One region of the Methylobacterium litchii genome, then DNA from elsewhere that is predicted to be linked to it. Evidence: predicted binding sites of a transcription regulator. Region 1 holds the regulator's gene; each other region holds the start of a gene.
The links. The regulator PhoB, encoded in region 1, activates phosphate uptake and scavenging genes when phosphate is short. The targets are predictions, from matches to a motif close to TGTCATNNANCTGTCAT.
Positions count from the first base shown of each region.

Region 2: AAHF99_RS07895 (YdcH family protein) is a predicted target of PhoB. The motif match lies at 4,406-4,422, and genes of this name have one in related genera.
Region 3: AAHF99_RS20710 (calcineurin-like phosphoesterase family protein) is a predicted target of PhoB. The motif match lies at 6,785-6,801, and genes of this name have one in related genera.

Region 1 covers NZ_JBBXMY010000012.1:48,118-57,490, forward strand. The annotation lists gene pstC (phosphate ABC transporter permease subunit PstC) at 1-257, shown strand, start outside; gene pstA (phosphate ABC transporter permease PstA) at 271-1,164, shown strand; gene pstB (phosphate ABC transporter ATP-binding protein PstB) at 1,201-2,016, shown strand; gene phoU (phosphate signaling complex protein PhoU) at 2,048-2,761, shown strand; gene phoB (phosphate regulon transcriptional regulator PhoB) at 2,873-3,568, shown strand; gene AAHF99_RS19830 (protein-disulfide reductase DsbD family protein) at 3,573-5,705, opposite strand; gene AAHF99_RS19835 (aminopeptidase P family protein) at 5,779-7,605, opposite strand; gene AAHF99_RS19840 (50S ribosomal protein L11 methyltransferase) at 7,646-8,584, opposite strand; gene AAHF99_RS19845 (hypothetical protein) at 8,791-9,003, shown strand; gene modA (molybdate ABC transporter substrate-binding protein) at 9,097-9,373, shown strand, end outside.
Region 2 covers NZ_JBBXMY010000003.1:101,110-110,482, forward strand. The annotation lists gene AAHF99_RS07875 (nucleotidyltransferase and HEPN domain-containing protein) at 1-387, shown strand, start outside; gene AAHF99_RS07880 (NADH:flavin oxidoreductase/NADH oxidase) at 418-1,536, opposite strand; gene AAHF99_RS07885 (hypothetical protein) at 1,710-2,135, shown strand; gene AAHF99_RS07890 (propionyl-CoA synthetase) at 2,139-4,049, opposite strand; gene AAHF99_RS07895 (YdcH family protein) at 4,213-4,392, opposite strand; gene AAHF99_RS07900 (YdcH family protein) at 4,565-4,783, shown strand; gene purE (5-(carboxyamino)imidazole ribonucleotide mutase) at 4,862-5,356, shown strand; gene AAHF99_RS07910 (5-(carboxyamino)imidazole ribonucleotide synthase) at 5,353-6,447, shown strand; gene AAHF99_RS07915 (tetratricopeptide repeat protein) at 6,739-7,608, shown strand; gene AAHF99_RS07920 (acyl-CoA dehydrogenase family protein) at 7,638-8,792, opposite strand; gene AAHF99_RS07925 (acyl-CoA dehydrogenase family protein) at 8,805-9,373, opposite strand, start outside.
Region 3 covers NZ_JBBXMY010000013.1:99,092-108,464, reverse strand. The annotation lists gene AAHF99_RS20755 (hypothetical protein) at 1-149, shown strand, start outside; gene ubiA (4-hydroxybenzoate octaprenyltransferase) at 146-1,111, shown strand; gene AAHF99_RS20745 (DUF6101 family protein) at 1,124-1,594, opposite strand; gene AAHF99_RS20740 (inositol monophosphatase family protein) at 1,979-2,794, shown strand; gene AAHF99_RS20735 (AsnC family transcriptional regulator) at 2,808-3,035, opposite strand; gene AAHF99_RS20730 (cold-shock protein) at 3,187-3,396, opposite strand; gene AAHF99_RS20725 (hypothetical protein) at 3,759-4,154, shown strand; gene AAHF99_RS20720 (hypothetical protein) at 4,169-4,372, opposite strand; gene AAHF99_RS20715 (type 1 glutamine amidotransferase domain-containing protein) at 4,540-5,118, shown strand; gene AAHF99_RS20710 (calcineurin-like phosphoesterase family protein) at 5,125-6,744, opposite strand; gene AAHF99_RS20705 (L,D-transpeptidase family protein) at 6,872-8,200, opposite strand; gene rcdA (protease adaptor protein RcdA) at 8,612-9,142, shown strand; gene AAHF99_RS20695 (cytochrome P450) at 9,144-9,373, opposite strand, start outside.

The sequences.
Region 1 (9,373 bases):
GCGCGATCATGCTGGGCCTCGGCCGGGCGCTGGGCGAGACGATGGCGGTGACCTTCGTGGTCGGCAACGCCAACCGGCTCTCGGCCTCGATCTTCGACCCGTCCTCGACCATCGCCTCGCGGATCGCCAACGAGTTCAACGAGGCGGACGGCCTGCAACTGAACGCCCTGATGGCGCTCGGCTGCATCCTGTTCGTCATCACCTTCATCGTGCTGATCGTCGCGCGGCTGCTGACCCGCCGCGTCCGGGCCGCCTGAGGAGCCGATCCCGATGGATGCCACGAACCCCTTGGTGACGACCCCGTCCCCCCTCCGCGCCAGCCGCGTCCGCCCCGGTCGCCGGGTGGCGGACCGGGCCCTGCGCATCTCCTGCCTCGTCGCGACGGTGGTCGGCGCGGTGGTGCTCGGCTCGATCCTCCTGATGCTCATCGTCGAGGGCATCCGGGGCCTCAGCCCGACCCTGTTCACGCAGCCGACCCCCGGCCCCGGCTCGGAAGGCGGCGGCATTGCCAACGCCATCCTCGGCAGCCTCGTGCTGACGACGATCGGCATCGTCGTGGCGACCCCGGTCGGCGTGATGGCGGGCACCTACCTCGCCGAATACGGGCGGGGCTCGAAGCTCGCGGACATCATCCGCTTCCTCAACGACGTGCTGCTCTCGGCGCCGTCGATCCTGATCGGCCTGTTCGTCTACACCCTGATGGTGCGGCCGATGGGGACCTATTCCGGCTGGGCCGGCGGCGTCGCTCTGGCGATCATCGCCGTCCCGGTGATCGTGCGCACCACGGAGGACATGCTGCGGCTCGTGCCCGGCACCCTGCGCGAGGCCGGCGCGGCGCTCGGTGCCCCGGCGTCCAAGGTCATCACCTCGGTGACGTGGCGGGCCGCCTCCTCCGGCATCGTGACGGGCATCATCCTGGCGCTGGCCCGCATCGCGGGCGAGACCGCGCCGCTGCTCTTCACGGCGCTCAACAACAATTCCTGGTTCTCCCCCAACCTGATGGGCGGCGTCGCGAACCTTCCTGTGATGATCTACCAGTTCGCCCTCTCGCCCTATCCGAACTGGCAGGGGCTCGCCTGGGCCGGCGCCCTGCTGATCACCACGACCATCCTGGCCCTGTCGATCATCGCCCGCCTGGTGATCAAGCCGCAGAACGCCCGCTGAGGGCGTGACGTCCGAACCCATCACGAGGACATGACGATGAACGCCGCCTCCGCGCTGCCGACCGGGGACCTCAGCCGTGGCAACGCCGCCACCGACCGGGCCGTCCGCATCGCCGTCAAGAACCTCAACTTCTATTATGGGTCGTTCCACGGCCTGAAGAGCGTCAACCTCAACTTCTACGACCGGAAGGTCACGGCGCTGATCGGCCCCTCGGGCTGCGGGAAGTCGACCCTGCTGCGCTGCTTCAACCGCATCTACAGCCTCTACCCGGAGCAGCGCGCCGAGGGTGAGATCCTCCTCGACGGGCGCAACGTTCTCGATTCGAACGTCGACCTGAACGAGTTGCGCTCGCGCATCGGCATGGTGTTCCAGAAGCCGACGCCCTTCCCGATGTCGATCTACGACAACGTCGCCTTCGGCCTGCGCCTCTACGAGAAGCTGCCCAAGGCGGACCTCGACGTCCGCGTCGAGGAATCGCTGCGCAAGTCCGCCCTGTGGGACGAGGTGAAGGACAAGCTCAAGCAGCCCGGCACCGGCCTCTCCGGCGGCCAGCAGCAGCGCCTCTGCATCGCCCGCACCGTGGCCCAGAAGCCAGAGGTGATCCTGTTCGACGAGCCGACCTCGGCCCTCGACCCGATCTCCACGGGCCGCATCGAGGAGCTGATGGAGCAGCTGCGCGACGAGTTCACCATCGTGATCGTCACGCACAACATGCAGCAGGCCGCCCGCATCTCGCAGTACACGGCGTTCATGTATCTCGGCGAGCTGGTCGAGTTCGGCCAGACCGACAAGATCTTCATGAACCCGAACGAGCGCAAGACGCAGGACTACATCACCGGCCGCTTCGGCTGAGCCACCGACCACGAACCGCAGAGGTCTCGCCATGCCCGGCCACATCGTCACGTCCTACGACACGGACTTGGAAGACCTGCGCCGCTCGATCTCCGAGATGGGCGGCGTCGCGGAGAAGATGACCGGCGAGGCGACCCTCGCCCTCGCCCGGCAGGACGAGGCCCTGGCCCAGACCGTCATCATCGCCGACAAGCGCCTCGACACGCTCCAGCGCGAGATCGAGGAGAAGGCCGTCCTTCTCATCGCCCGGCGCCAGCCGCTCGCGGTGGACCTGCGCGAGACCATCTCCGCGATCCGCGTCTCCGGCGATCTGGAGCGGATCGGCGACCTCGCCAAGAACGTCGCCAAGCGCGTCACGGCCATCGCCGACCAATCGCCGGCGCAGAAGATCGTGCTCGGCGTGCGCCACATGAGCGACCTCGCCGAGGGGCAGCTCAAGGACGTGCTCGACGCCTATGCCAGCCGCGACACCAAGGCGGCGCATGACGTGTGGGAGCGCGACGGCGAGATCGACGCCCTCTACAATTCGCTGTTCCGCGAACTCCTGACCTACATGATGGAAGACCCGCGCAACATCTCGTTCTGCACACACCTGCTGTTCTGCGCCAAGAACGTCGAGCGGATCGGCGATCACACCACCAACATCGCCGAGACGATCCATTACCTCGCCACGGGCGAGATCTTCATGGGCGACCGGCCGAAGAACGACGCCTCGAACTACGCGACCGTCACCCCCGGCGCGTGAACCATCGCCGTCATCGCCTCCCCGGCGGTGACGGCTTCGGCGTATCAGTGTTGCCCGCCACCCTCGGTCGAGCCCGGCCGGGGGGAACGGGCGTGGAATGGACTCCCGAGCATGCGTGTCCTGATCGTCGAGGACGAAGAGGCGCTCACCACCCTCCTGCGGTACAACCTCGAAGCGGAGGGCTTCAGCGTCGATGCCGCCGCGCGCGGGGACGACGCGGAACTGCTCCTCGCCGAGCGCACCCCGGACCTCGTCCTTCTGGATTGGATGCTGCCGGGCCTGTCCGGCATCGAACTGTGCCGCCGCATCCGCGCCCGCCGCGAGACCGAGCGCATGCCGGTCATCATGCTCACCGCCCGGGGCGAGGAGGGGGACCGCGTGCGCGGCCTAGGCACGGGGGCGGACGACTACATCGTCAAGCCGTTCTCCGTGCCGGAACTGCTCGCCCGCGTCCGCGCGCTGCTGCGCCGGGCCAAGCCCGCCCATGTGGCCGACCGGCTGGCGGCAGGGGACATCGAGCTCGACCGCACCGGCCACCGGGTCCGGCGCGGCGGCCAGGAGCTGCATCTCGGGCCGACCGAGTTCCGCCTGCTGGAATTCCTGATGCTCAGCCCCGGCCGGGTCTTCTCCCGCGAGCAATTGCTCGACGGGGTCTGGGGGCACGACGTCTACATCGACGAGCGCACCGTGGACGTGCATGTCGGCCGCCTGCGCAAGGCGCTGAACGGCCCGCGTCAGGCTGATCCGATCCGCACCGTGCGCGGCTCGGGCTACGCCTTCGACGAGACCTTCTCGCTGGAGCCGTGAGAGGTCAGCGCGCCTCGGCCGTGCGGTCGGGGATCGCGGCCAGCGCCTCCAGCACCGTGCCCTCGGTGAGGATCTGCGGCAGGATCGTGGGGTCGCCGCCGCCCGCGTAGAGCAGGTAGAGCGGCACGCCGCTGCGCCCGTGTCGCTCCAGCAGGCGGGTGATCTCGGGGTTCTGGTTGGTCCAGTCGCCCTTCAGGTAGGTCACGCCCTTCGCCCGCATCGCCGCCTGCACGGACGGCCGCGACAGCGAGGTGGTCTCGTTGACGGCGCAGGTGATGCACCACGCCGCCGTCAGGTTCACGAAGACCGGCCGGCGCGCATCCCGCAGGGTGTCGAGGCGGGCTTGGCTGTAGGGCTCGGTGCCCTCGGCGGCGGCCTGCGCCGCCGGCATGGCCCGCTGCTGCGCCAGCCCGAAGCCGAGCGTCACCACGGCGATGATCGCGAGACCCGCGAGGCCCTGGAAGATGCGTTCCCCGAGGGCCGTCGCGCCCCGGCTGCGCTCCCAGGCCCAGGCGGCGAAGCCCACCAGCACCACGCCGATCAGGGCCGCGAACAGCCCCCGCGCATCAACCTGCTGCGCCAGCACCCAGATCAGCCACGCCGCCGTGGCGTAGACCGGGAAGGCCAGGGCCTGCTTCAGCGTCTCCATCCACGCGCCGGGGCGCGGCAGCACCCGCACGGCGCCGGGCCACAGGGTGAGGGCCAGGAAGGGCAGGGAGAGGCCGAGCCCCAGGGCCGCGAACACGGCCAGCGCTATGGCCGGCCCCTGCGTCAGGGCGAAACCCACCGCCGCGCCCATGAACGGCGCGGTGCAGGGGGTGGCGACGAGGGTCGCGAGGACGCCCGTGAAGAACGAGCCCGGCAGCCCCGAACGCCGCGCGAGGCCGTCGCCGAGGCCGGCGAAGCGTCCGCCGAGGCTGAACACCCCCGACAGGCTCAGGCCCACCGCGACGAGGAGATAGGCGAGCCCCGCCACGACCGGCGGCGATTGCAATTGGAAGCCCCAGCCGAGGCTCGCCCCGCCGCCCTTCAGGGCGATCAGCAGGCCGGCGAGGGCGAGGAAGCTCGCCAGCACGCCGGCCGTGTAGGCGAGGCCGTGCAGGCGCACGCGGGTCCGGCTCTCGCCCGATTGGCGCACGAGGCCGAGCACCTTGATCGAAAGCACGGGGAAGACGCAGGGCATCAGGTTGAGGATCAGCCCCCCGAGCAGGGCGAGGCCGATGGCGGCGAGCAGGGTCGGCTGGTCCGCCGCCGGGACGGGCAGGGCGCCGGCCGCCGCCGGGGGGGCGACGGCGGCGGAGGGCACCTGCGCCGGCTCGTCGCCATAGGCGAAGGCGAGGCGGACTAGGCCGTTGCCAGTGTCCTCCTCCACCGTCAGCACGCCGGGCAGGGAGAGGGGGAAGGTCTTGTCGTCGCCCCGTGTCAGGCTCAGGTGCAAGCCCTGGTCATCAACGCTGAGAGTTTGCTCGGCGGCGTTCTCGAGGGCGGTCTCGCCATAGGGGAAATAGGCGGCCGACTTGATCGAGTCCGCCCGCAGGCCGCTCGTGGCGAAGTCCAGGCGGATGCGGTCGCCCTCGCGGGACAGGCGCATCGGCCAGACCGGGGCGACGGGGAGCGCCGCCCGCGCGCGGGTGAACAGGGCGGCGTTGGCGGGGTCCGGCGTCGGCTTGCCCACGGGGAGGGTCAGGGCGAGGTCGGCCGCGCCCGGCACGCATTCGGTCTCGCAGACGAGGTAGGTGAGCTTGCCGGCGATCCGCACCGGCTCGGCCGGGTCGAGGCTCGGCGGCGGCGTGACGGGGACGAGGAGCGTCACCTCGTCCTCGTAGCCGTAGTTCATCAGCGTCGCGATGGGGATGCGGTGCGGCGCCGGCCAGCGGATCGCCCCCGTGCCGAAGCCGGCGGGCAGCGTCCACGTCACCTCCGGCGGCAGGCCGGAATCGCCGGGGTTGCGCCAGTAGACGTGCCAGCCGCGCTTGAGCTTCATGTGCACGGCAAGCGTGAAGGGCGTGCCGCCCGCCACCGCCGAAGGCTCGGCCACGAGGCTCGCCCGCACGAGGTCCGCCGGCACGCGGAAACCCTGCGCCAAAGCGGGGCCGCAACCGAGGCAGGCGAGGATCAGGAGAAGGCGGGCGATCATGCGGGACTCTTCGCGCCGGGCGGCGGAGGGTTTCTCGGCCTCCGCACCGGCTTAATTGGGGCAGGGGCGGGCCTTACGCCCCGAGGGGTTCCGTCGCGGCCTCCAGCCAGCCCCGCGTCGGCGCGTCGAGGAGCGGCGACAGGGCCGCGCGCACGCGGGCGTGGTAGGCGTCGATCCAGGCGCGCTCGCCCGGTTCCAGCAGGGACGTGTCGATGAGGCGTCGGTCGTAGGGCGCAAGCGTCAGGGTCTCGAAGCCGAGCACCGGCCGCTCGCCGCCCGGCACCGCGCGGGGCTCCACGAGGACGAGGTTCTCGATGCGGACGCCGTAGCGCCCGGCGGCGTAATAGCCCGGCTCGTTCGAGAGGATCATGCCGGGCTCCAGGGCCACGGTGCCGGTCTTGGCGATGCGCTGCGGCCCCTCGTGCACCGAGAGGAAGGCGCCGACCCCGTGGCCGGTACCGTGGTCGAAATCGAGCCCGGCCCGCCACAGGGGCAGGCGGGCGAAGCCGTCGATCTGCGCGCCGTTCGTGCCCTTGGGGAACACGGCGCGGGAGATGGCGACGTGGCCCTGCAGCACCCGCGTGAAGCGGTCGCGCATCTCCGCCGTGGGCTCACCGATGGCGAGGGTGCGGGTGATGTCGGTGGTGCCGTCGGGGTATTGCGCGCCGGAATCCACGAGGAACAATTCGCCCAGACGCACCGCCCGGTCGGTCTCCCGCGTCACCCGGTAATGGACGATGGCGCCGTTCGCGCCGGAGCCGGAGATGGTCGGAAAGGAGACGTCGCGCAGGTCGCCGCCCTCGGCGCGGAAATTTTCCAGCGCCTCGACGGCGGCGATCTCGGTGAGGTCGCCCCGCGCCGCCGCGCCGTCGAGCCACGCGAGGAAGCGCACCACGCTCGCCCCGTCGCGGCGGTGGGCCTCGCGGGTGCCGGCGATCTCGGCCACGTTCTTCACCGCCTTCATCGCGGTGATCGGGTCCTTCCCGACATCGACCGTGCCGCCGGCCGATTCCACGCGCTCCTTGAGGGCGACGGCGCCCGTGGCTCCGTCGAGGCGCACGCGGGCCCCGGACAGGGCGGCGATGCCCTCGTCGAGGTCGAGGCGCGCGCCGATCTCCGCGATGGGGTCGAGCGCCGCGCGCAACGCCGGGTCGATGTCGCCGGAGACGAGGTAGAGCCGCGCCCGGCCCTCGCGGGGCAGGATCGCGTAGCCGAGCGCCAGGGGCGTATGGCCGACGTCGCCGCCGCGCAGGTTGAACGCCCAGGCGAGGTTGTGCGGGTCCGAGATCACCAGCGCGTCGCAGGAATCGGCGACGAGCGCCGCGCGCACCCGGCCGAGCTTGTCGGACGCCGCCTCGCCCGCGAGGGATTCAGGCTGCGCCACGACCCGGCCGGAGGGGGGCTTCGGTCGCCCGGCCCAGCAGGAATCGACCGGGTTCTCCGGCAGCGCCCGGAGCGAACCGCCGGCCTTGGCCACCGCCCGTTCGAGCCGCGCGATCCCGTCCGGCGTGTGCAGCCAGGGGTCGTAGGCGAGCACCCGGTCGCGGCCGAGATGCTCGCCGATCCAGGCCTCCGCGCTGGTCTCGGCCAGGGGCACCACGCTCACCACGCCGGTATCGACCTGCGCGGGCGCCTGCAGGGTGTAGCGCCCGTCCACGACGAGGGCGGCGGCGTCGGTGAGGATCACGGCGGTGCCGGCCGAGCCGGTGAAGCCGGTGAGCCACGCGAGGCGTTCCGCATCGGCGGGGACGTATTCCGACTGGTGCTCGTCGGCGCGGGGCACCACGAACCCGTCGACCCCCGCTTCGCGCAGCGCGGCGCGCAGGGCCGCGATCCGCTCCGGCCCCTTGCGGTGGCCGGGATCGTCGAAGGTCTGGAAGCGGCGGCGGGACTCGGTCATGCGCGGAGCCTATCGCCCGCGAGGCTCGGCCCGCAACGGGTCACGGCGTCCGGACAGAGTTCGTCCGATGGCGCGGCGCGGCGCCGCCCCGGCGCAGGACGAGGTGGACCCAGCCCTCGATCACGCCGCGCTTGGACAGCGCGAAGCCCTGGTGGCGATAGGCCGAGAGGACGCTCGGCACGTCGCGCTCGATCAGGCCCGACAGGACCAGCGTGCCCCCCGGCGCCACCACGCGGGCGAGGCTCGGGGCGAGGAGCCGCAGGGGCCGCGCAAGGATGTTGGCGAAGACGAGATCGAAATGCCGGTCGCGCGCCGCCATGCGGTGGCGGGTGCCGCCGGCATGGTAGAGCTTCAGCCACGGGCCGAGGCCGTTGAGGCGGGCATTCTCCCGCGCGGTGGTCACGGCCTCGCCGTCGAGGTCGCCCGCCACGACCGGGCGGCGCAAGTCCTTGGCGGCGGCGAAGGCCAGGATGCCCGTGCCGGTGCCGACATCGAGGACATGGCGCGGCCGGCGGCGCTTGCGCTCGGCCACCAGCGCCCGCAGGCACCCCAACGTCGTGCCGTGATGGCCGGTGCCGAAGGCCAGCGCCGCCTCGATCTCGATGGCGAGGTCGTTCGCCCGCCGCGCCTCGCGGTCGTGGGAGCCATGGATCAGGAAGCGGCCGGCGCGCACCGGCTTCAGCCCTTCGAGGGAGGAGCGCACCCAATCCTGCTCCGCGATGGTGCGGAACTCGGCCTCATCGGCCTGCGCGCCGATCACCGGCCGGATCAGGCCGCGGACGAACGCCTCGTCGGGCTCGTCTGCGAAATAGGCTTCGAGGCGCCACGTCTTCCCGTCCTCGTCCTCGAAGGCGGCGACCGCCGTCTCGGTGGGATCGAACATCTCGCCCAGCAAGTCGGTCATCGCCCGCGCCGACTTCTCGTCGGTGTCGAGGCGGAGGACGTGAGTCGGGCGGTGGGGCGGCAGGCCTTCGAGCATGATCGCCCTGTTAGCGCGCCCGCCCGTCGCGGCACAGGGGCTGGCGCGAAATCGTGCCGGTTCGGACACGCTCCCGCGATTCTTTCACAGCCATGCACAGGATTGCGGCATCGAGGACAGGCGTTGACCACAGGAGCCCGGAACCCGCGCAGGGTGCCGACGTTTTCGGGAGCTTCGTCACGAAGTCGTTCAAGGGAAGCGTAAGAGTGAAGCGTTCGCGTCGTCCCCTCCCTGGCCAATCCGGCCCGCTCGGGCCGATCGTTCTGGCGCAGTCGGCCAAGGCCCGACGCGACGCCCGTTATGGCGCGCCGCTGCCGGATTCGCCCCTGCCGGGCCGCCTGCTCGTGGCCCTCAGCCGCCTCCACCGCGCCGAGGGCACCCCGTCCCTCGCCGCCGGGCAGACCTCCGACGAGGCCTGACTGCACATCACCCCTTGCCGGATTTCGCTCCGGTCATAAGATCATCGCGATAGCCGGCCGGATATAACGGTTCGGCCGGCGAGGGGTGTCTCCATGGCGATCACACGACGCATCTGGCTTGCGGCGGTGCTGGCGGCGCTGCCGTTGGTGTCGGGGCCGCCCGCACGGGCGGCGGAGCCGGTGGTGGTCTTCGCCGCCGCGAGCCTCAAGAACGCCCTCGACGACGCCTCCGCCCTCTGGACGAAGGACACGGGCAAGACGGCGCGAATCTCGTATGCCGGCTCGAACGCGCTGGCCAAGCAGATCGAGGCCGGGGCGCCGGCCGACCTGTTCATCTCGGCCGACGAGGCCTGGATGGACTATGCCGACA
Region 2 (9,373 bases), on a different contig from region 1:
GCCTTCCTTGCACATCAGACGGCCGAGCACGCCTATACCTGCGTGTTGCTGACGCTGACGCTGTATGCCCCGGCCTCCCACAACATCCGCAACCTGCGCAAGAAGGCAGAGGCCCTGGTGCCGGAACTACGGGCCGTCTGGCCGGCGAACCACGGCCTCACCCGTCGCTGCTTCGAACTGATCTACCAAGCCTACATCAAGGCGCGCTACTCGAAGCACTACAAGATCACCGACGAGGAACTGACCTACAGCTTCGCCCGCCTGGACGCGCTTGTCGCCCTGGTGCGGACGGCCTGCGAGCGACACCTCGCCGGGATGGGCATCGACCCCGCCACGCTGCCGCCGCCGGTCGAGCAGCCCTTCCCGTCCGCGCACGACCCGGAGTGAGCCGCGCACGCGGCGGGATGGGTCCATGCCTTACCGCTGGCCGAAGGACGTGTCCTTGAACAGGTCCTTCAGGTGGTGCGGCTGCGAGCGCCAGTATTGCTTCGGCGCGTGTACCCGCGCGCCGAGTTCGGCCGCCGCATGCCAGGGCCAGCGGGGGTTGTAGAGCATGGCGCGGGCCAGAGAGATCGCGTCGGCCTTGCCCTCGGCCAGGATGTCCTCGGCTTGCTTCGGCTCGGTGATCAGCCCTACCGCGATGGTGGTGAGGCCGGTCTCGGCCTTGATCCGCTCGGCATAGGGCACCTGATAGCCCGGCCCGACCTTGATCGCCTGCTTGGGCGAGACGCCTCCGGTCGAGACGTGGATCGCGGGGGAGCCCGCCTTCTTCAGGGCCTGGGCGAGTTCCACCGTCTCGTCGAGGTCCCAGCCGTCCTCGACCCAATCCGTGGCGGAGACCCTGAACCAGACCGGCGAACCGGCGGGCACGACCTGCCGCACCGCATCGTAGATTTCCAGCGGGTAGCGCATCCGGTTGGCGAGGCTGCCGCCGTACTCGTCCGTGCGCTTGTTGGCGATGGGCGAGAGGAACTGGTGCAGCAGGTAGCCGTGGGCGCCGTGCAGCTCCACGGCCTCGATCCCGAGGCGCACGGCACGCTTGGCGGTGGCCACGAACTCGTCGCGCACCCGCTTCAGGTCGGCGCCGTCGAGGGCGTGCGGCGGCACCTCCCCCTCGCCGTGCGCCACCGGGGACGGCGCCTCGGTGCGCCAGCCATAGGGGTGATCCGGCGCGATCTGCTTGCCGCCGGACCAGGGGGCGTCGCTCGACGCCTTGCGGCCGGCATGGGCGATCTGGATGCAGACCGGGATCGGTGCGTATTCGCGCACCGCGCCGAGGACGCGGGCCAGCGCCCGCTCGCAGCCGTCGTTGTAGAGGCCGAGATCCCAGGCGGTGATGCGCGCCTCGGGGGAGATGGCGGTGGCTTCCAGCGTCAGCAGCCCGGCGCCCGACATGGCCAGTTGACCGAGATGCATCATGTGCCAGTCGGTCGCCTCCCCGTCGCGGGCCGAGTACTGGCACATCGGCGCGATGAGGATCCGGTTCTCCAGGGTCAGGGAATCGAGGGTGAGGGACTCGAACAGGCGTGCGGTCATGGGGTCCTCCGGCATGGGGTCAATCTGGGGCAGTGCTGCGGTGCGGCCAAGCGGCCCCATCGTCCCGAACCGGGAACCCGCCGATTGGAAGGCCTGTTTTGTGTGCGTCGCCGCGCTGCGGCGGCCCAAGCGAGCCGCCTGAGGGGGCGAGATCGCCCAGGATTCCGATCATGATGCTTCCGAGATTCACCGCTCCGTTCGTGTTCGCCGCCGGTTGTGTCGCCCTCGCGGGTGCCTCCCAGGCCCAGCCCGCCGCCTTCGGTGGGCCGAAGATGTTGATCCACGGCAATTATTGCGGGCCGGGCAACAATGCCCCCCTGCCCCCCATCGACGCCCTCGACGCGGCCTGCGCCCGTCACGATGCCTGCACTCCGCAGGGCGGGTTTCCCTCTCGCGCCTGCAACCAGCGCCTCCAGCGCGAGGCCGAGATGATCTCCCGCGATCCGCGCATCCCCGAGAAGGAGCGCGCCATGGCCGAGGTGATCGCCATGGGTGCCGGCGCCATCCCGACGAGCCCCGACAACGGCCCCACCGCCACCGGCACTCTCACCCCCGCCGCCGGCATCGGCCTGCCGAGCGACGACGACGACGCGGAGTAAGCCCTAGCCGCCGATCCCGCGGGTCCTGAGACTGTCGCCGATCTCCTCGAGGACGCTCGCGTCGTCGATGGTGGCCGGCATGGTCCAGGGCTCGTCGTCGGCAATGCGCTTCATCGTGGCGCGCAGGATCTTGCCCGAGCGGGTCTTGGGCAGGCGCGGCACGGTGAGCGCCAGCTTGAACGCCGCCACCGGCCCGATCTCCTCCCGCACCTTCGCCACGAGTTCCCGCTCGATCTCGGCGGGGTCGCGGGCGACGCGGGCCTTCAGCACGACGAACCCACAGGGCACCTCGCCCTTCAGGGCGTCGCGGATGCCGATCACCGCACATTCCGCGACGTCCGGGTGGGCGGAGAGCACCGCCTCCATGCCGCCCGTCGAGAGCCGGTGCCCGGCGACGTTGATGATGTCGTCGGTGCGGCCGAGCACGGTGATGTAGCCGTCCTCATCGATGATCCCGGCATCCGACGTGTCGTAATAGCCGGGGAAGGTGGTGAGGTAGCTCTCGCGCATCCGCTCGTCCGAGCCCCACAGGGTCGGCAGGCAGCCGGGCGGCAGGGGCAGGCGGATCGCGATGGTGCCCATCGTGCCCGCCGGCACCTCCTTGCCGCCCTCGTCGAGGACGCGCACGTCGTAGCCCGGCATCGGCACGCAGGTGCTGCCGCGCTTCACCGGCAGGAGGCCGAGGCCGACCGGGTTGCCGGCGATGGGCCAGCCGGTCTCCGTCTGCCACCAATGGTCGATGACCGGCCGGTCGAGCACCCGCTCGGCCCAGGCGACGGAATCCGGGTCCGCCCGCTCGCCCGCCAGGAACAGGGAGCGGAAGGCCGACAGATCGTGGCGTCCGACCAGCTCGCCCTGCGGGTCCTCCTTCTTGATGGCGCGCAAAGCTGTCGGCGCCGTGAACAGGCACACGACCTTGTGTTCCTCCAGCACCCGCCAGAACGCGCCGGCATCCGGCGTGCCCACCGGCTTGCCCTCGTAGAGCACCGTCGTGCAGCCGTGCAGCAGCGGCGCGTAGACGATGTAGCAATGCCCGACGACCCAGCCGATGTCGGAGGCGCAGAAATAGGTCTCGCCGGGGGCGACGCCGTAGAGGTTCGGCATCGACCACGCGAGCGCCACGAGGTAGCCGCCCGTGTCGCGCACCACGCCCTTCGGCTTGCCCGTCGTGCCCGACGTGTAGAGGACGTAGAGGGGGTCCGTGGCCGCCATGCTCACGCAGCCGGCGTGCTTCCCCGCCGCCCGCGCGGCCTCCATCGTCCCGGCCCAGTCGTGGTCGCGGGCGGGGTCGAGGTCGGCCCGGCATTGCGGGCGCTGGAAGATCAGGCAGGCCGAGGGCTTGTGCGCGGAGGCCGCGATGGCCGCATCAAGGAGCGGCTTATAGGCGACGACCCGGTTCGGCTCGATGCCGCAGGAGGCGGCGAGCACCACCTTCGGCTGCGCGTCCTCGATGCGCTTGGCGAGCTCGTTGGCCGCGAAGCCGCCGAACACCACCGAATGCACCGCGCCGAGCCGGGCGCAGGCCAGCATCCCGACCATCGCCTCGGGCACCATCGGCATGTAGATCACCACCCGGTCGCCCTTGCCGACGCCGAGGTCGGTGAGCACGGCGGCGAGCGTCGCCACCTCGTCGCGCAAGGCGCCGTAGGTGATCGTCCGCTTGGTGCCGGTGACGGGCGAATCGTGGATGATCGCGACCTGGTCGCGGCGGTCGGATTCTGCGTGCCGGTCGACGGCGTTGTAGCAGGCGTTGAGCCGGCCATCCGGGAACCAGCGCCCGTAGGGGCCCTGGGCTCCATCGAAGGCGCGCTCCGGCGCGTGGTCCCAGGCGATGGCGCGGGCGGCGTCCAGCCAGAATGATTCGGGATCGCGCGCGGCGGCGGCGTGGGTTTCGGCGTAGCGGCTCGCGGGCATGGCGTGTCCTCGGGGTCGTGCGACGGTCTTCCGCCGTCTCGCGCCGAGCTTACCAGATCGCCGGCCGCACCGTCATCGGTGTCGCCCCTGGACCTTCGGGCATGAAAAAGCCGCGCCGTCCTGTGGGGAGCGGCGCGGCCTGCCTTGGCCTATCGTATGGGTGTCAGTGCAAGGTGCCGTTGGCTTGCAGCCTGTTCATCTCATCCTTGAGGTGAAGTTTTCGGCGCTTGAGTTCCGCTATCTGCTGGTCGCTTGCCGAGGGCCTGTGGATGGCCTCCTGAATCTCGCGCTCGAGGGCTTCGTGCTTGCGGGCGAGTTGGCTCAGATGCGTCTGCAGCGACATGAGGCGAATCTCCTGTCATTGTTCTGACACGGGCAGACTGACACAGGTTCGCGGGCCTGTCGAAGCGTTTTCGCTGGGCAACCTTTCGCAAGGGTTGCTCCAGCGCTTGCCCACCGCCGAGGCGTGACGCATGCTTCTGACCTTCGAAGGGGTTTCGGTTTTCCAGGGTGCGATGGCGGCTGAGTCGGGTGAGAACGGGCAGTCCGATCTGGAATCGGAACTGGTCCGGCTTCGCGAGGAGCATCGCGATCTCGACGGCGCCATCGAGGCGCTGGAGCAGAGCGTGGCGGGGGATCAGCTGCAGATCCAGCGGCTGAAGAAGCGCAAGCTCACCCTGCGGGACCGGATCTCCCACATCGAAGACGTGCTGACGCCGGACATCATCGCCTGAGAGCGGTGGGTCGGCAGCCGTCCCGCCTTGCGGTCCGCGTTCTGCGCGGTTAAGCGCCCTCTTTTGCTGGGACCACGCATGTCGGCGCCACCCGTCGCGATCATCATGGGCAGCCAGTCGGACTGGGCGACCATGTGCCATGCCGCGCAGACCCTGGATGCGCTGGCGATCCCCTACGATGCCCGCATCGTCTCCGCCCACCGCACGCCCGACCGGCTCGTCGCCTTCGCCAAGGGCGCGCGCGGGGACGGGTTCAAGGTGGTGATCGCGGGGGCCGGCGGCGCGGCGCACCTGCCGGGCATGGCCGCCGCCATGACGAGCCTGCCGGTCTTCGGCGTCCCCGTCGAATCGAAGGCCCTCTCGGGGCAGGACAGTCTGCTCTCCATCGTGCAGATGCCGGCGGGCGTGCCGGTGGGCACCCTCGCCATCGGCCGGGCCGGGGCGGTGAACGCCGCGCTGCTCGCCGCCGCCGTGCTGGCGCTCTCGGACGAGGCGCTGGCGGACCGCCTCGACGCATGGCGCGCGGCGCAGAGCGCATCCGTGGCCGAACGGCCGGAGACTCAAGGACAGTGACGCAGAACGCGATTGCCCCCGGCGCGGTGCTCGGGATCGTCGGCGGCGGACAGCTCGGCCGCATGATCGCCCTCGCGGCGGCGAACCATGGGCTGAAGGTCCATGTCTACGCCCCCGATGCCGACAGCCCGGCCTTCGACGTGGCCGCCCGCACCACCTGCGCCGCCTATGACGACGAGGCGGCGCTCGCGGCCTTCGCGGCGTCGGTGGATGTCGTGACCTACGAGTTCGAGAACATCCCCCGCGCCACCGCCGAGGTGCTGGCCCGCCACGCGCCGCTCCACCCGAACGCCGAAGCCCTGGCGACGACGCAGGACCGGCTCTCGGAGAAGGAATTCATCAATCGGCTCGGCATCCCCACGGCGCCGTTCCGGCCCGTGGACACCCCCGACGACCTCGCCCGCGCCCTGGAGACGATCGGCCTGCCGGCGGTGCTGAAGACCCGCCGCTTCGGCTACGACGGCAAGGGCCAGCGCATCATCCGCGAGCCCGGCGAGGGCGACCGCAACGCGATCTTCGCCGAGTTCGGCGGCGCGCCGCTGATCCTCGAAGGCTTCGTGCCCTTCGAGCGCGAGGTCTCGGTGGTGGCCGCGCGCGGCGCCGACGGCAGCTTCGCCGCCTTCGACCTCTGCGAGAACGAGCACCGCAACCACATCCTGGCCTTCACGCGGGTGCCGGCCGAGGGCGTCTCCCCCGAGACGGCGCAGGAGGCGTTCCGCATCGCCCGCGCCATCGCGGACGCCCTCGACTATGTCGGGGTGCTGGCGGTGGAGATGTTCCTCGTGCGCGAGGGCGGCGAGCGGCTCGTGGTCAACGAGATCGCGCCGCGCGTCCACAATTCCGGGCATTGGACCATCGAGGGCGCGCTGTCTTCGCAGTTCGAGCAGCACGTCCGCGCCGTCTGCGGCTGGCCGCTCGGCAGCGCGGCCCGCGTCGGCGGCCTGCCCTGCGAGATGGAGAACCTGATCGGCGATCAGGTCGAGGCGTGGCGCGCGCTCCTCGCGGAGCCCGGCGCGCACCTGCACCTCTACGGCAAGGGCGAGGCCCGCCCCGGCCGCAAGATGGGCCACGTCACCCGCCTCAAGGGCTGATTTCACCCATCCCGGTTGCGGCCCGCGCGCCACACCCGTCCGCCGGAAGAGCCGGCGGGCGGCGCGATTGCGCGGCCCGGCGGCGGGGGGCCATACCTTCGCCACATCCCGCCGCTTCCAACCGTTCCAGGGTTCGCCCGGCTGCGATCGGGCGGCCCGGCTTAAGGGGGCATTCACCGCGTTGCGCGACGTTGCGCGCGGGTTGCCGGAACCGGGCGCGATGCGCCGGCGCGGACAGGACTAGGGGCGGGGCACCGTGCGGGGCGCGGCGGCTCCCGGGAGAATGGGGCGATGACGCAACGCAACGGGCTCGTGAAGGCCGCGCTGGTCGGCGCGGCGGTGGTCGCGGCTGCGGGGCTGGCGGGCTGCGAGACCGTGGGTTCGGCCGCGGGCGCGCGCCAGTACGCGGTGCTGGAAACGGATACGACGGGGGCGACGACGAGCAACATCGCCTCGCTCAGCGAAGTGGTGCAGCGGAACCCGAACGACGCTGCTGCCTACACGACCCGCGGCGCGGCCTATGCCCGCGCGGGCCAGTTCAGCGAGGCGATCAACGACTTCACGAAGGCGATCCAGCTCGATCCGAACTCGGCCTCGGCCTACAACAACCGGGCGCTGGCCCTGCGCCAGACCGGCCGCAACGACGCCGCCCTGCAGGATTTCTCGAAGGCGATCAGCGCCGATCCGAATTACGGCCCGGCCTATATCGGTCGTGCCAACGTGGAGCGGGCGCAGGGCAACCTCGACGGCGCCCTCAACGACCTCAACGTCGCGATCCGCCTGAGCCCCGAATCGGCCGAGGCGTACCACGCGCGCGGTCTGGTGAAGCAGAAGCAGGGTCTCGACACCCAGGCCATCGCCGATTTCGACGCGGCCATCGACCGGAACCCCTTCGTCTCGGCGCCCTACGCCGCGCGCGGCCAGAGCCTGATCGCCACGAACCAGTATCCGAAGGCGATTGAAGACTACAACGCGGCGCTCAACGTGAACAACAAGGACGCCACGTCCTGGGCCTATCGCGGCCTCGCCTACGAGAAGTCCGGCCAGCGCAAGGAAGCGCTCGACAATTACCAGCGCGCCGCGACCATCGACCCGGGCAACGGCGTCGCGAAGTCGGGCCTCGCCCGCGTGCAGGGCGGTTTGGGTTCGGTGTTCAACTGACGCCCCGGAGGACGTGAGGGGCTGCCCCCTCACGCCGCCAGCAGGCCGTCCTCCGCGTCGGTGATCGTCCGCATGTGATGCGGGGTGTCGCCGAGCTGCGTCGCGATCATCGCGAGGCGCTTGAAGTGGTGGGCGCCGAGATATTCCATCGTCATGCCGATGCCGCCGTGCAACTGCACCGCCTCCTGGCCGAGGGCACGGCAGGCGGTGTTGATGCGGATCTTCACCGCCGCCAGCGCCGCCGCGCGGGCCGCCGGATCGTCCGACTCCACCATCATCGCGGCGTAGAGCGCCATGGAGCGGGCCTGCTCCAGCTCGATCAGCATGTCGACGGCCCGGTGCTGCAGCGCCTGGAAGGCGCCGATGGAGGTGCCGAACTGCGTGCGCGTCTTCAGGTACTCGACGGTGAGCCGGTGCAGGGTCTCCATCGAGCCCACCGCCTCGGCGGCCAGCGCCGCGATGCCGTGCTCGACCACCCGTTCCAGCAGGGGCAGGCCCGCCTCCGGGTCGCCCAGCACCGCGTCGGCCGGGACTGACACGTCGGAGAACGAGACCTCCGCTGCCCGGCCGCCATCCTGGGCCGGATAGGCCGTCACGCTCACGCCGGCCGCGTCGGCGGGCACGAGGAACAGGCCGATCCCGCTCCGGTCGCGCCGCTCGCCGGACACGCGCGCCGAGACCACGATCAGCCCGGCCGCGTCGGCGTTCGGCACGACGGATTTGGCGCCGTTCAGCATGAACCCGTCACCGCTGCGGCGGGCGGTGGTGGCTACGTCGAAAAGGTCGTAGCGCGATTGCCGCTCGGTATGGGCCAGGGTGAGCCGCAGGGTGCCGTCCACGAGGCCTGGGATGTACCGCTCCTTCTGCGCCGCGCTGCCACCGAGGCGCAGGGCGGTGCTGCCGAGGACGACCGAGGCGAGCAGCGGCTCCACCACGAGGTTGCGGCCCACCGCCTCCATGACGAGCATGGTCTCCACCGGCCCGCCGCCGAACCCGCCCTCCTCTTCCGTGAAGGGCAGGCCGGGAATGCCGAGCTCGACGAATGTCTGCCAGTTCGCCTCGGGGAAACCGAGGGGGGCGCCGGCGTGCTTCTGCCGGGTCTCCAGCGCGGGATAGAGGTCGGCGCAGAGCCGCTCGACGCTGTCGCGCAGGAGCGACTGATCCTCGTTCAGGTCGAAATCCATGCCGATCTCCCGTCAGAGCCCCAGGATACCCTTGGCGATCACGTTGTGCTGGATCTCGTTCGACCCGCCGTAGATCGAGACCTTGCGGTTGTTGAAGTAGCTCGGCGCGGCGGCATCGACCCAGTCGAACCCGCCCGGCAGGTCGTTGGCGCCCTGCCCCCGCGCCGGGGCGGCGAGCGCGAAGGGGCCGGCGAGTTCGAGGAGCAGTTCGGTCGCCGCCTGCTGCAATTGCGAGCCCCGGATCTTCAGGAGCGAGGAGGCCGGATCGGGCTCGACGGAATCCGCCCGGCCCTGCTTGGCGGCGACCCGCATCTGCGTGATCTCCAGGGCCTTCAGCTCCACCTCGACGCCGGCGACGCGGGCGCGGAAATCGCGGTCGTCCCACATCGTGCCCGCCCCCGCCGGCATCTCGCGGGCGAGGCGCTTGATGCGGGTGATCCGCTCCTTGGTGAGGCCGATCCGGGCGATGCCGGTGCGCTCGTTGGCGAGCAGGAACTTGGCGTAGTCCCAGCCCTTGTTCTCCTCGCCGACGAGGTTCTCCACGGGCACCCGCACCGCGTCGAAGAACACCTCGTTGACCT
Region 3 (9,373 bases), on a different contig from region 1:
TCCGCACGCAGATCTGCGGCGTCGCGGCCCAGGCGTCGAAGATGGAAGCGCAGGCCCGCGCCCAGGCGCAGGCTGGCGGCGGTGGCGGCGGTCTCCTCGGCGGGCCGGGTCTGAGCGGATCGTTCAAGCTGCCGCAGGGCGCGCTCTGAGCACGCTGCCTCCCGCGAACGGGGCCGCCTTCCGAGATGGGCGCCCCGCCGATGCGGTCGCGGGTCATTGGGTCGATCGCCACGCTCCCCTGTCGTGGCGCCCCTACCTGCGCCTCGCCCGGATCGACCGGCCCATCGGCTGGTGGCTCCTGCTGCTCCCGTGCTGGTGGTCGGCCGCGCTGGCGGCCATCGCCGCCGACCGCACCTTCCCCGATCCGGTCGATTGCCTGCTGTTCCTGATCGGCGCCGTCGCCATGCGCGGGGCCGGCTCGACCTACAACGACATCGCCGACCGCGACCTCGACGCGAAGGTCGAGCGGACGCGGCTGCGCCCCCTCCCCTCGGGGCAGGTGCGGGTGCGCCACGCGGCTCTGTTCCTGCTGGCGCAGGCCCTCGTGGGCTTCGCGGTGCTGGTGCAGTTCAACGGCACGGCGATCCTCGTCGGGCTGTGCTCGCTGCTGCCGGTGGCGATCTATCCGTTCATGAAACGGATCATGTCCCTGCCGCAGCTCGTGCTCGGCTTCGCCTTCGGCTGGGGCGCGCTGATGGGCTGGGTCGCCGTGTTCGCGCATCTCGATGCGCCGCCGCTCCTGCTCTACGCCGCCTCCGTTGCCTGGATCGTCGGCTACGACACGATCTACGCGGTGCAGGACATCGAGGATGACGAGATGGCCGGCATCCGCTCCTCGGCGCGGCTGTTCGGCCGGCGTCTCAAGGGCGCGGTGGGGCTGTGCTACGGGCTGGCTGCGGCGCTGGTGGGGCTCGCCGCGTGGCGGGCCGGCGCGGGGCCGGTAGGCTTCCTGGGCGTCGCCGCCTTCGCCGGGCATCTGGCGTGGCAGGTCTTGCGGCTTCAGGAGCGGGACGGGGCCGGCGCTCTGCGGCTGTTCCGGTCGAACCGGGACGCGGGGTTGATTCTGTTCGCGGGCCTCACGGTCGATGCGCTGATCCGGGGCCTGTCCTAGGCCCGTCTCCCCTTATGAGCGGGCAATGATCTCGGCCTCGCCGCGGAAGATCTGCGGCCGGGCCGGCAGGCGACCGGTCTTGCGGCGGACGAGGAAGCGCGGACGGCGGGCGCCGAGTCCGGCATGGCGGCGGCGGAAGCGGGTCTTGCCGAGCATCAGACGCCCGACCTGCTGCGACACCGGCACGAGTGCGCCGTCCTCGCGGACGATCATCCGCACGAGGCCCGCCCGGGTGGCGAGGTCGCGCCAGGTGGCCACGACGTCCTCTTCCATGAAGGGGCCGAGGCGCTGCAGCGTCCGGCCCTCGGCATCCACGAGGATCAGGTGGAAGCAATCCTCGCCGCTGATGTCGGCATCTTCCTCGGCATAGGCGAGCGCCACGCCGACGGCGGGACGGGCGGCCGGGAGGCGGCCGATCAGCGGAAGGGGCGACACCGCGAAGGCGGGCATCGCCTGGATCGGGTCGTGGCTGTGGTCACGCATATCCATCGTCCGAGCCTCAGCGCCTTCCGGCGATTCTCACAAGTGGCGGCCCGGTCAGGCCGTCCGTTATGCGCAGCAAATTCGCATCGCCCTCCCTTGTTACGCCTTAAGAGCTGCAGTTAAGCGATTCTGGACAGGGACTTCACTGATGGAATGCTCAATGCTTCCTTGAATGCTCAATGTTTTCTTGCGACGACCCTTCAACATCGATTCATCATGTGCCGGGACCACCACCATTGGCCGCGACACGGCCGCGCTTGTGGCACGGGGGCATGAGGCTTAAGCTGACCGGACGCATCTTTCCCCGAACTCGGAACCCGGCGCCCGTCGCTGCCCGCGCGACCCTTTCCGCGCTGTCGCCGGCACGTCCGAAGCAGGACCAGAATGTCGAAGCCCTTCACCGACGCGAGCGTGGCGGACATGATGCCCGAACTGCGCACGGTGATGCGCGAGGCCGCCTCCATCGCGAAGCCGTTCTTCCGGAAGGGCCAGCAGACCACGGCGCGGGTCTGGTCGAAGGCCGGCGGCTCGCCGGTCACGGAGGCCGACGTCGCCGTCGACACCTTCCTGAAGATCCGCCTCAGCGAGATGGTGCCACAGGCGGCATGGCTGTCGGAGGAGACGGCGGACGACCACGCCCGGATCGGGCGGGACCTCGTGTGGATCGTGGATCCGATCGACGGCACCCGCGCCTTCCTCTCGGGGCATCCCGATTGGTCGATCGCCGTGGCTCTGCTCCATGCGGGCGAGCCGGTGATCGGCTTCGTGCACGCGCCGGCGCTCGGCGTCGCCTACGAGGCGGTGCGGGGCCAGGGCGCCTATCGCGATGAGCAGAAGATCGTGGTGGACCCGCGCGAGAGCCTGCACGCGGCCCGCATCACCGGGCCGAAGCCGATGCTCGACCGGCTGACGCGGGGCGCGGGGCCGGAGCCCGATTTCGTGCGAATCGACCGGATCCCGTCGCTGGCGTTACGCCTCGTGCGGGTGGCCGAAGGCTCCGTCGATGTGGGGATGATCTCGTCGGACGCGCGGGATTGGGATCTCGCGGCGGCCGATCTGGTGTTGCGGGAAGCCGGCGGCACCGTGTGCAGCCTGCGGGGCGAGGGCGCGGTCTACAACCGCGCCGATCCCGTCCATGGCGAGCTGGTCGCCCTTTCCAACGCCTTGCGCGATCCGGTGATCGCGGCCTGGGGCGCCTGAAGCGCCCCGACCGTCAGGCGGCGATCGTCTCCCGCAGCGAGACCGCGTTCGGCGCGAGGCCGAGACGGTCGGCGAGATGCCAGTGCAGCTCGCGCGAGGAGTGGTAGTTGTAGGAGCGGTCGATCAGGTGGCTCATGTCCCGGCCGGTCTTGCCGGCATCAGCGAGGCGGCCGACCTTGAAGGTGGGCGCATCGGTGACGGGGGAGCGGACGCTGCGGCGCCGCGTGAACTCGAACTGCATTCTCGTGTCTGCTTTTCTTATCTGGACCGGCGCGTCCCTGCGCATCCGGCGTCGTTTCTCATTATGGGTCCTGCGCTGTCCCGGACGCCTCTGCGCCCGGGACGGCTGTCGATTGGGGCCGTTCAGGGTGCCCCGTCAGTCTGGCTTTGGATCAGGCGGCCTGAAGGTTGCTGGCGGCGTCCTTGCCGCTGCGCTTGTCCTGCAGGATCTCGTAGGAAATCCGTTGGCCCTCGACCAGGTTGCGCATTCCGGCGCGCTCGACTGCGGAAATGTGGACGAAGATGTCCTTGCCGCCGTCATCGGGCTGGATGAATCCATAGCCCTTGGTCTCGTTGAACCACTTTACAGTGCCGGTATTCACGTAGTGTACCTCGTTCGTCCATAGATCGTGCGCGCGGCATCATGGCCGCAAATGGCACGACGGTCTGTCTGGTGTTTTCCAGAGCGGCGGGGCGCGAGACACAGAACCTTTCGCGTGAGCGTCGGTCTCGACAGGTGTGCCCCCCACCGACTTAGATAGGCCGACCCTGCGGCGGCAACAAGGCATCACCGGGGTCGCAACCGAGGCACGTCAGCGCCGCACCCTTCCGGCCCCTGTGTTTTCCCCGCCCGGCGGTGCATATAGAACAAAGGGAACAGCCGCTTACGGCTGGCACATCGGCCCGCCTCCGCACCGACCCTGTCGGCCGGAGCGGGCGCATCGAAACGGCTTCCGGGCGGTATATGGCAGGCATCTCGGTCTCGCTGGACGGCGCGAACATCCAGCTCTCGTTCCAGAAGGACGATCAGGCGACGGCGGTGGTGATGGATGCGCGGGCCGCCCGCGCGTTGATGCGCGCCGTCGGCCAGTTGCTCACGGCCATCGACGAATCGGACGAGGGCGACGACCCGGAAACCGCCGACGCGCTGGGCGAGGACATCGCCATGCTCGACGTGACCTCGGCGGCCATCGAAGTCGGCACCGACGAGGAGGGACAGGCCGTCGTCGCCTTCCAGGCGGGCGCCCTCCCCCCGTTCCAGCTTCGCCTAACGGACGAAGAGGCCCGTCACGTTGCGACGAGCCTCTCCGAAATCCTCGCAGCGCCGAGGGACGTCCGCGCCTCGCATGGCGGGCACTGACGTCCCGACGCGGATTACATCCGCGTGCCGGGGTCGGTCGGGGAGCCAGGGAACACGTCCGGCTCGGAGCCGGGACCGCCGGGTTCACCCACGCCGGGGTCGTTGACCGGGTAGGGCGTGCGCGGGCCGGTCGGCCCGATATCCGGCTCTTGATCGGGCGGCGGCGGGGGCAGCGGCAGATCGCCGGGGGTCGGATCGGGGATGCCTGGATTGGCCATGATCGGTGTCTCCTGACGCGTCCGGGTTCTGGGGGCCAACGGGTCCGGCACGGCCTTGTTCCGGGTGGAAACCCTGCTCGCCAATGGGGCGAACTGCCTCAATCGCTTAGGGAACAGGCAAGCGGTCAGACGGTTGGGCGGGCAACTCCACGATTGGGAGATGCCCCATGACCGACATCAAGCAAGCCAAGATCCTCATCATCGCCACGGACGGTTTCGAGGAGACCGAACTCACCGTGCCGCAGGCCAAGCTCTCCGAGGCCGGCGCCCAGGTGACCATTGCCGCGCCGAAGTCGCGCCAGAGCGAAGGCACCATCCGCAGCTGGGACAAGACCGACTGGGGCAAGGACGTGAAGGTCGATGCCGACATCGAGAGCCTCGACGCCTCCGGCTTCGATGCCCTCGTCCTGCCGGGCGGCCAGATCAACCCCGACAAGCTGCGCCTGGAGCCGAAGGCCCTTGAGATCATCAAGAGCTTCCTGACCAGCGGCAAGGTCGTCGCCGCGATCTGCCACGGCCCGTGGCTGCTGATCGAGGCCGGGGCGGTGAAGGGCCGCGACCTCACCTCGTTCCCGTCGATCAAGACCGACGTGATCAACGCGGGCGGCAACTGGCACGACAAGGACGTCGTGACGGATCAGGGCATCGTCACCAGCCGCAAGCCCGACGACCTCGACGCCTTCTGCAAGAAGATCATCGAGGAGATCGGCGAGGGCAATCACGGCCAGCGGCAGCTCGCCGCCTGAGGCACCTCACACGCCACGGGTGATTTCCAGCACCGTGGCCGATCGGAAGGGGCGGCCGTACTCGTCGCTCCCTTCCACGGTGATCCGGTGCGCTCCCGGCGGCAGGTCCGCCGGGAGACGCGCCGTCCAGACATGGCTCGACGGGATCGCCTGGACCCAGGATTTCTTGGCATCGGGATAGCGCGCGAAGAGTTCGGTGACGAACGGGTCCGGCCGGCGGGTGCGGACCATCGGCTCGGCCGGGCCATCGCCCACACGCCACGTCACCGCCGTCTTCGGGCCGCCGTCGAAGACGTTGACCACCACGAGGCTGTCGGCGAGCGCGTCCTGCGGGATCGGCGGACGCAGGGCCTCCATCGGCCGCAGCGCGCGCACGACCTCCGGCGCGCCGCTTCGGATCTGGCTCTCGAAGGCGATGCGCATCGTGCCGTCCGGCTCGCCCTGCGCCGGGATGTAGCGGGTGGTGTAGTCGGTCCCCCGCACGGAGAGGACGTGGAAGCCGTTCGGCGTCCCGTCACGGCTGTCGGCCGAGGGGATGCCCGTGCGGGTGTCCGGCCCGCTCCACCATGAGCCCGAGACGGCCGTCAGCACGTGGTGATGCAGCCCCTCCGCGAGGTAATGATGCTCCGTCGTGTGGGTGTGGCCGCAGATGGCCAGCACCTTCCGTCCGCGCAGGATGTCGAGCAGCGCCTCGCGGTCGGCGGTGTTGTTGTGCGGCCCGCTCGGCGTGGCGTCCGTCTGCAGCGGGATATGGGTCGCGAGGACGATCAGCGTATCGGCGGGCACCTCCGCGAGGAGGTTGCGCAGGAGGGCGAGGTTCCGCTCACCGAGCCGCCCCTCGTAGGTGTTGCCGCCGACCGGAACCGGCGGCCCGAGCCAGACCACGTTGTCGAGCAGCACGAACAGCGCCCGCCCGTGCTGGAAGGCGAAGGACGGAGCGCCGAAGACGCGCTTCCACGTCTCGCGGCTGTAGCGGGCGTCGGGCGCCTGCATGTTCAGGTCGTGATTGCCGGGGAGATTGTACCAGGGGATCCCGATGCGCCCGACGATGGCGTTCGACCGCCCGTAGAGGGAAAGGTCATCGAACAGCACGTCACCCGTCGTGAGGCCGAAGGCCGCCGGGATGCCCATCGCCCGCGCGACCGCCGTATCGCGAACGTGGTCGAGTTCGTGTCGCGTCTCCGGCTGCGGATCGGTGAAGAGCAGGACGTCGAAATCCTCCGGCTCGTCCTGCTTCGTCAGGGTGAAGTCGATGGAGGTGGGCAGCGGGCCGGTCGGCGCGACGCCCCGGTAGCGCAGGCCGATCTCGTGCGGCGTGCCCTCCGGCTGGTGGATGTAGCTGTGGCGGACGACGTTGTCGGCATCGCGCGGCAGGGCGTAGCCCGGCGGCTTGACCACGAAGACCGTGCCGTCGCCCGGCATCGGCAGCCGGTAGCGCCCCTGGGCATCGGTGCGCACCACCTCCTGCCCGTTGGAGACGAGGACGTTCGGCAGCGGCGCGCGGGCGGCGCCGTCGAGGCCGAACACGATGCCGGTGGCCTCCTTCGCCTCGGCTTCGGCGCGTCCGGCGGCGAGCGTCAGGACGGCGGCGCCGGCGAGGGTCTCGCGGCGGGTCAGAGGCGGCATGGGTGGCTCCATTCTGGCCCGGCCGATGCAGCAGATTTCAGCGACCGGCGCATGACAGCCGTGCCCCATACGAGAAAGGCCCGCGCCTGGGGAGACGCGGGCCTTCGGATCGCGGTGCGTGTCGCGCTTAGTTGGCGTCTTCGTCGCCCGGCTCGAAGGTCTGCGGCATGGTCGACTCGGCGCTCGCCACCGGGGTCGGGGCGCTGATGGTCGAGGGCACGTTCACGCCGTCACGCTTGTAGATGTCGTCGCGGAACTGCACGACGCCGTCCGGGGTCGCCCAGGCGGTGATGTAGGTCCAGTAGACCGGCACCGGCTGCGTGAGGGTGGCATCGACGCGCTTGCCGCTCTCGATGGCCTGCTCGACCTGCTCGCGGCCCCAGCCGGGCGTGTCCTTCAGCAGCCACGTGATGTACTCGCGCACGTTCTGCACGCGCACGCAGCCCGAGGAGATGAAGCGGAAATCGTCGCCGAACACGCCCTTGGTGTTCGTGTCGTGCATGAACACGCCGTAGGGGTTCGGGATGTTGATGCGGACGATGCCCATCGAGTTGAAGTCGGCGCCCGAATCCTGTCGGTAGGTGTAGCGGGTGCCCTCGTCGGAGTTCCAGTTCACCGCCTTCGGCGAGACTTCCTGGCCGTTCGACAGGATGCGGATCCGGTTATCCGTGAGGTAGTTCGGATCCTTCTGCATCTTCGGGATCAGATCCTTCTTCACGATGGAAGCCGGGACCGTCCAGGTCGGGTTGAAATTGATCTGCGTCGCCTTGGTGTTCATGATCGGCGACTGCCGGTCGATCTTGCCGACGCCGGCCGCGTGCAGGGTGACGATGCGGCCGTCCTCGACGGTCTGCACCAGAGCCGCCGGAATGTTGGTGATGACGAAGCGGCGGCCGAGGTCGCCCGAGTAGGAGCGCAGGCGCAGCACGTTGGTCTCGAGCTGGCGCAGGCGGATCTCGGCGGGCACGTTCATGGCCTGCTCGGTCGCCGCGCTCATGGCGCCGGTCTGGCTCAGGCCGTGACGGGCCTGGAAGCGCTTCACGCCGGCCGCGACGTAGGAATCATAGACGCCCGTGTTGGCCGAGGCCGGGTCGAGGTCGCCGGTCACGATCAGGCGCTGGCGCACGGCCGCCACGGCCGGGCCCTTCGAGCCGATGCGTAGGCGCTCGGCGCCGTTCACCGGACGCCAGCCACCGCGCGAGACGATCTCGCGGTACTTTTCGGCCATCTGCTCGGTGGCCGCGACGGTCTGCGGCGAGAGGATCGGCACCGTCTCGCGCTGGACCTGCATGGCGGCCGGCGCCGCGTAATCCTGCGCCCACTCGGCCTGCGCGTAGCCGGCCTGATCGCGGGCCGGAGCCGCCATCGCCACGCCGACGAGGGCGGTGCTCAGCGCAAGGCCGAGCACGGCCGTGGAGCGGAGGGGGGTGTACCGGTGATGTGCCTGTCTGCGCATGTGTCGCTGGCTCTGGTCCGGATGTCGTTTGGCCCGGGCGGCCTTCGGAGTGGTGGGCCGCACCGTGTCGTGATGGCGTTTAACACTCCCTATCGAAGGGGCCGGAATGTGGCGTCGCCGTGCGCCGCCGCACCTGAGGCGCGGCTTGATCGCCCCTGCGGCCTGCGCGCCACAGTCGATAAGGCCCATTCTCACCACCGTAAGTCGTCCACAGCGAGGGCGGCGCGGATCGGAGATCGCTCAAATTTGCGGGCGGAGTCGGCGATCGGCGCTTCTGGCGGTTTAAGGTTAACGAGAGGTAACTTCGCCACGCCGCGCCCGAGGCGCTAGGATTGCCCCGCCACCGCAGGATCCGCTGGGCGATGGTCCGGCCTGGGACAGACGGGGCCGCTCTGCGGCACAGGAGGCAGGATGAACGGGTACGACGTAACGTTTCGGGACAACCGGGAGTGGGTGGAGTTCGGAGCCAGCTACGTTCACTCGGACGCGTTCAAGGCCCTGTTCCGCGACGGGATGGCCCTCGTGGAGGAGACGGCGGGCTATCTCGACGGCGACGGGCGGGACGAATCGCGCCTCGTCTCGCGGGACGCGACCCTAAGCTACGCCGCCGAGAGCATGCGCCTGACGACGCTGCTCATGCAGATCGCGTCCTGGCTTCTGGTCCAGCGCGCCGTAGCCGAGGGCGAGATGACCCCCGCCCAGGCGACGGAGGAGAAGCACCGGGTGAAGCTCGGCGCCACGGAGCCGCCGAAGGCCGAGGCCTTCGCGCTCCTGCCGATGCGCCTGCAGCAGCTGATCCTGCGCACGCGGCGGCTGCACTCGCGCATCCTCCACCTCGACGGGCTGATCACCGAGGACCGGCCGACGCCGCGCCCGGTGGCGAGCCCGGTCGCGGCCCAGCAGGGACTGCTCCACGCGGTGTTCGGCCGTCGGGAGGGCTGAGCTAAGCCATCCCGTCGATGGCGACGGGAAGGTGCTGCGGCCCACGCAGGGCCGCACCGGACCGGTACGGCGGCGGGTCTTCCACGAGGCGCGGGTTCTTAAGCCGGCGCGTTAGGGCGGTCAGCGCCGATTCGGCCTCGAACCGCGCGAGGGGCGCGCCGACGCAGTAGTGCAGCGACCCGCCGAAGCCGAGATGGCGGCTTCCGACCCGGTCGGGGTTGAACGTGTCGG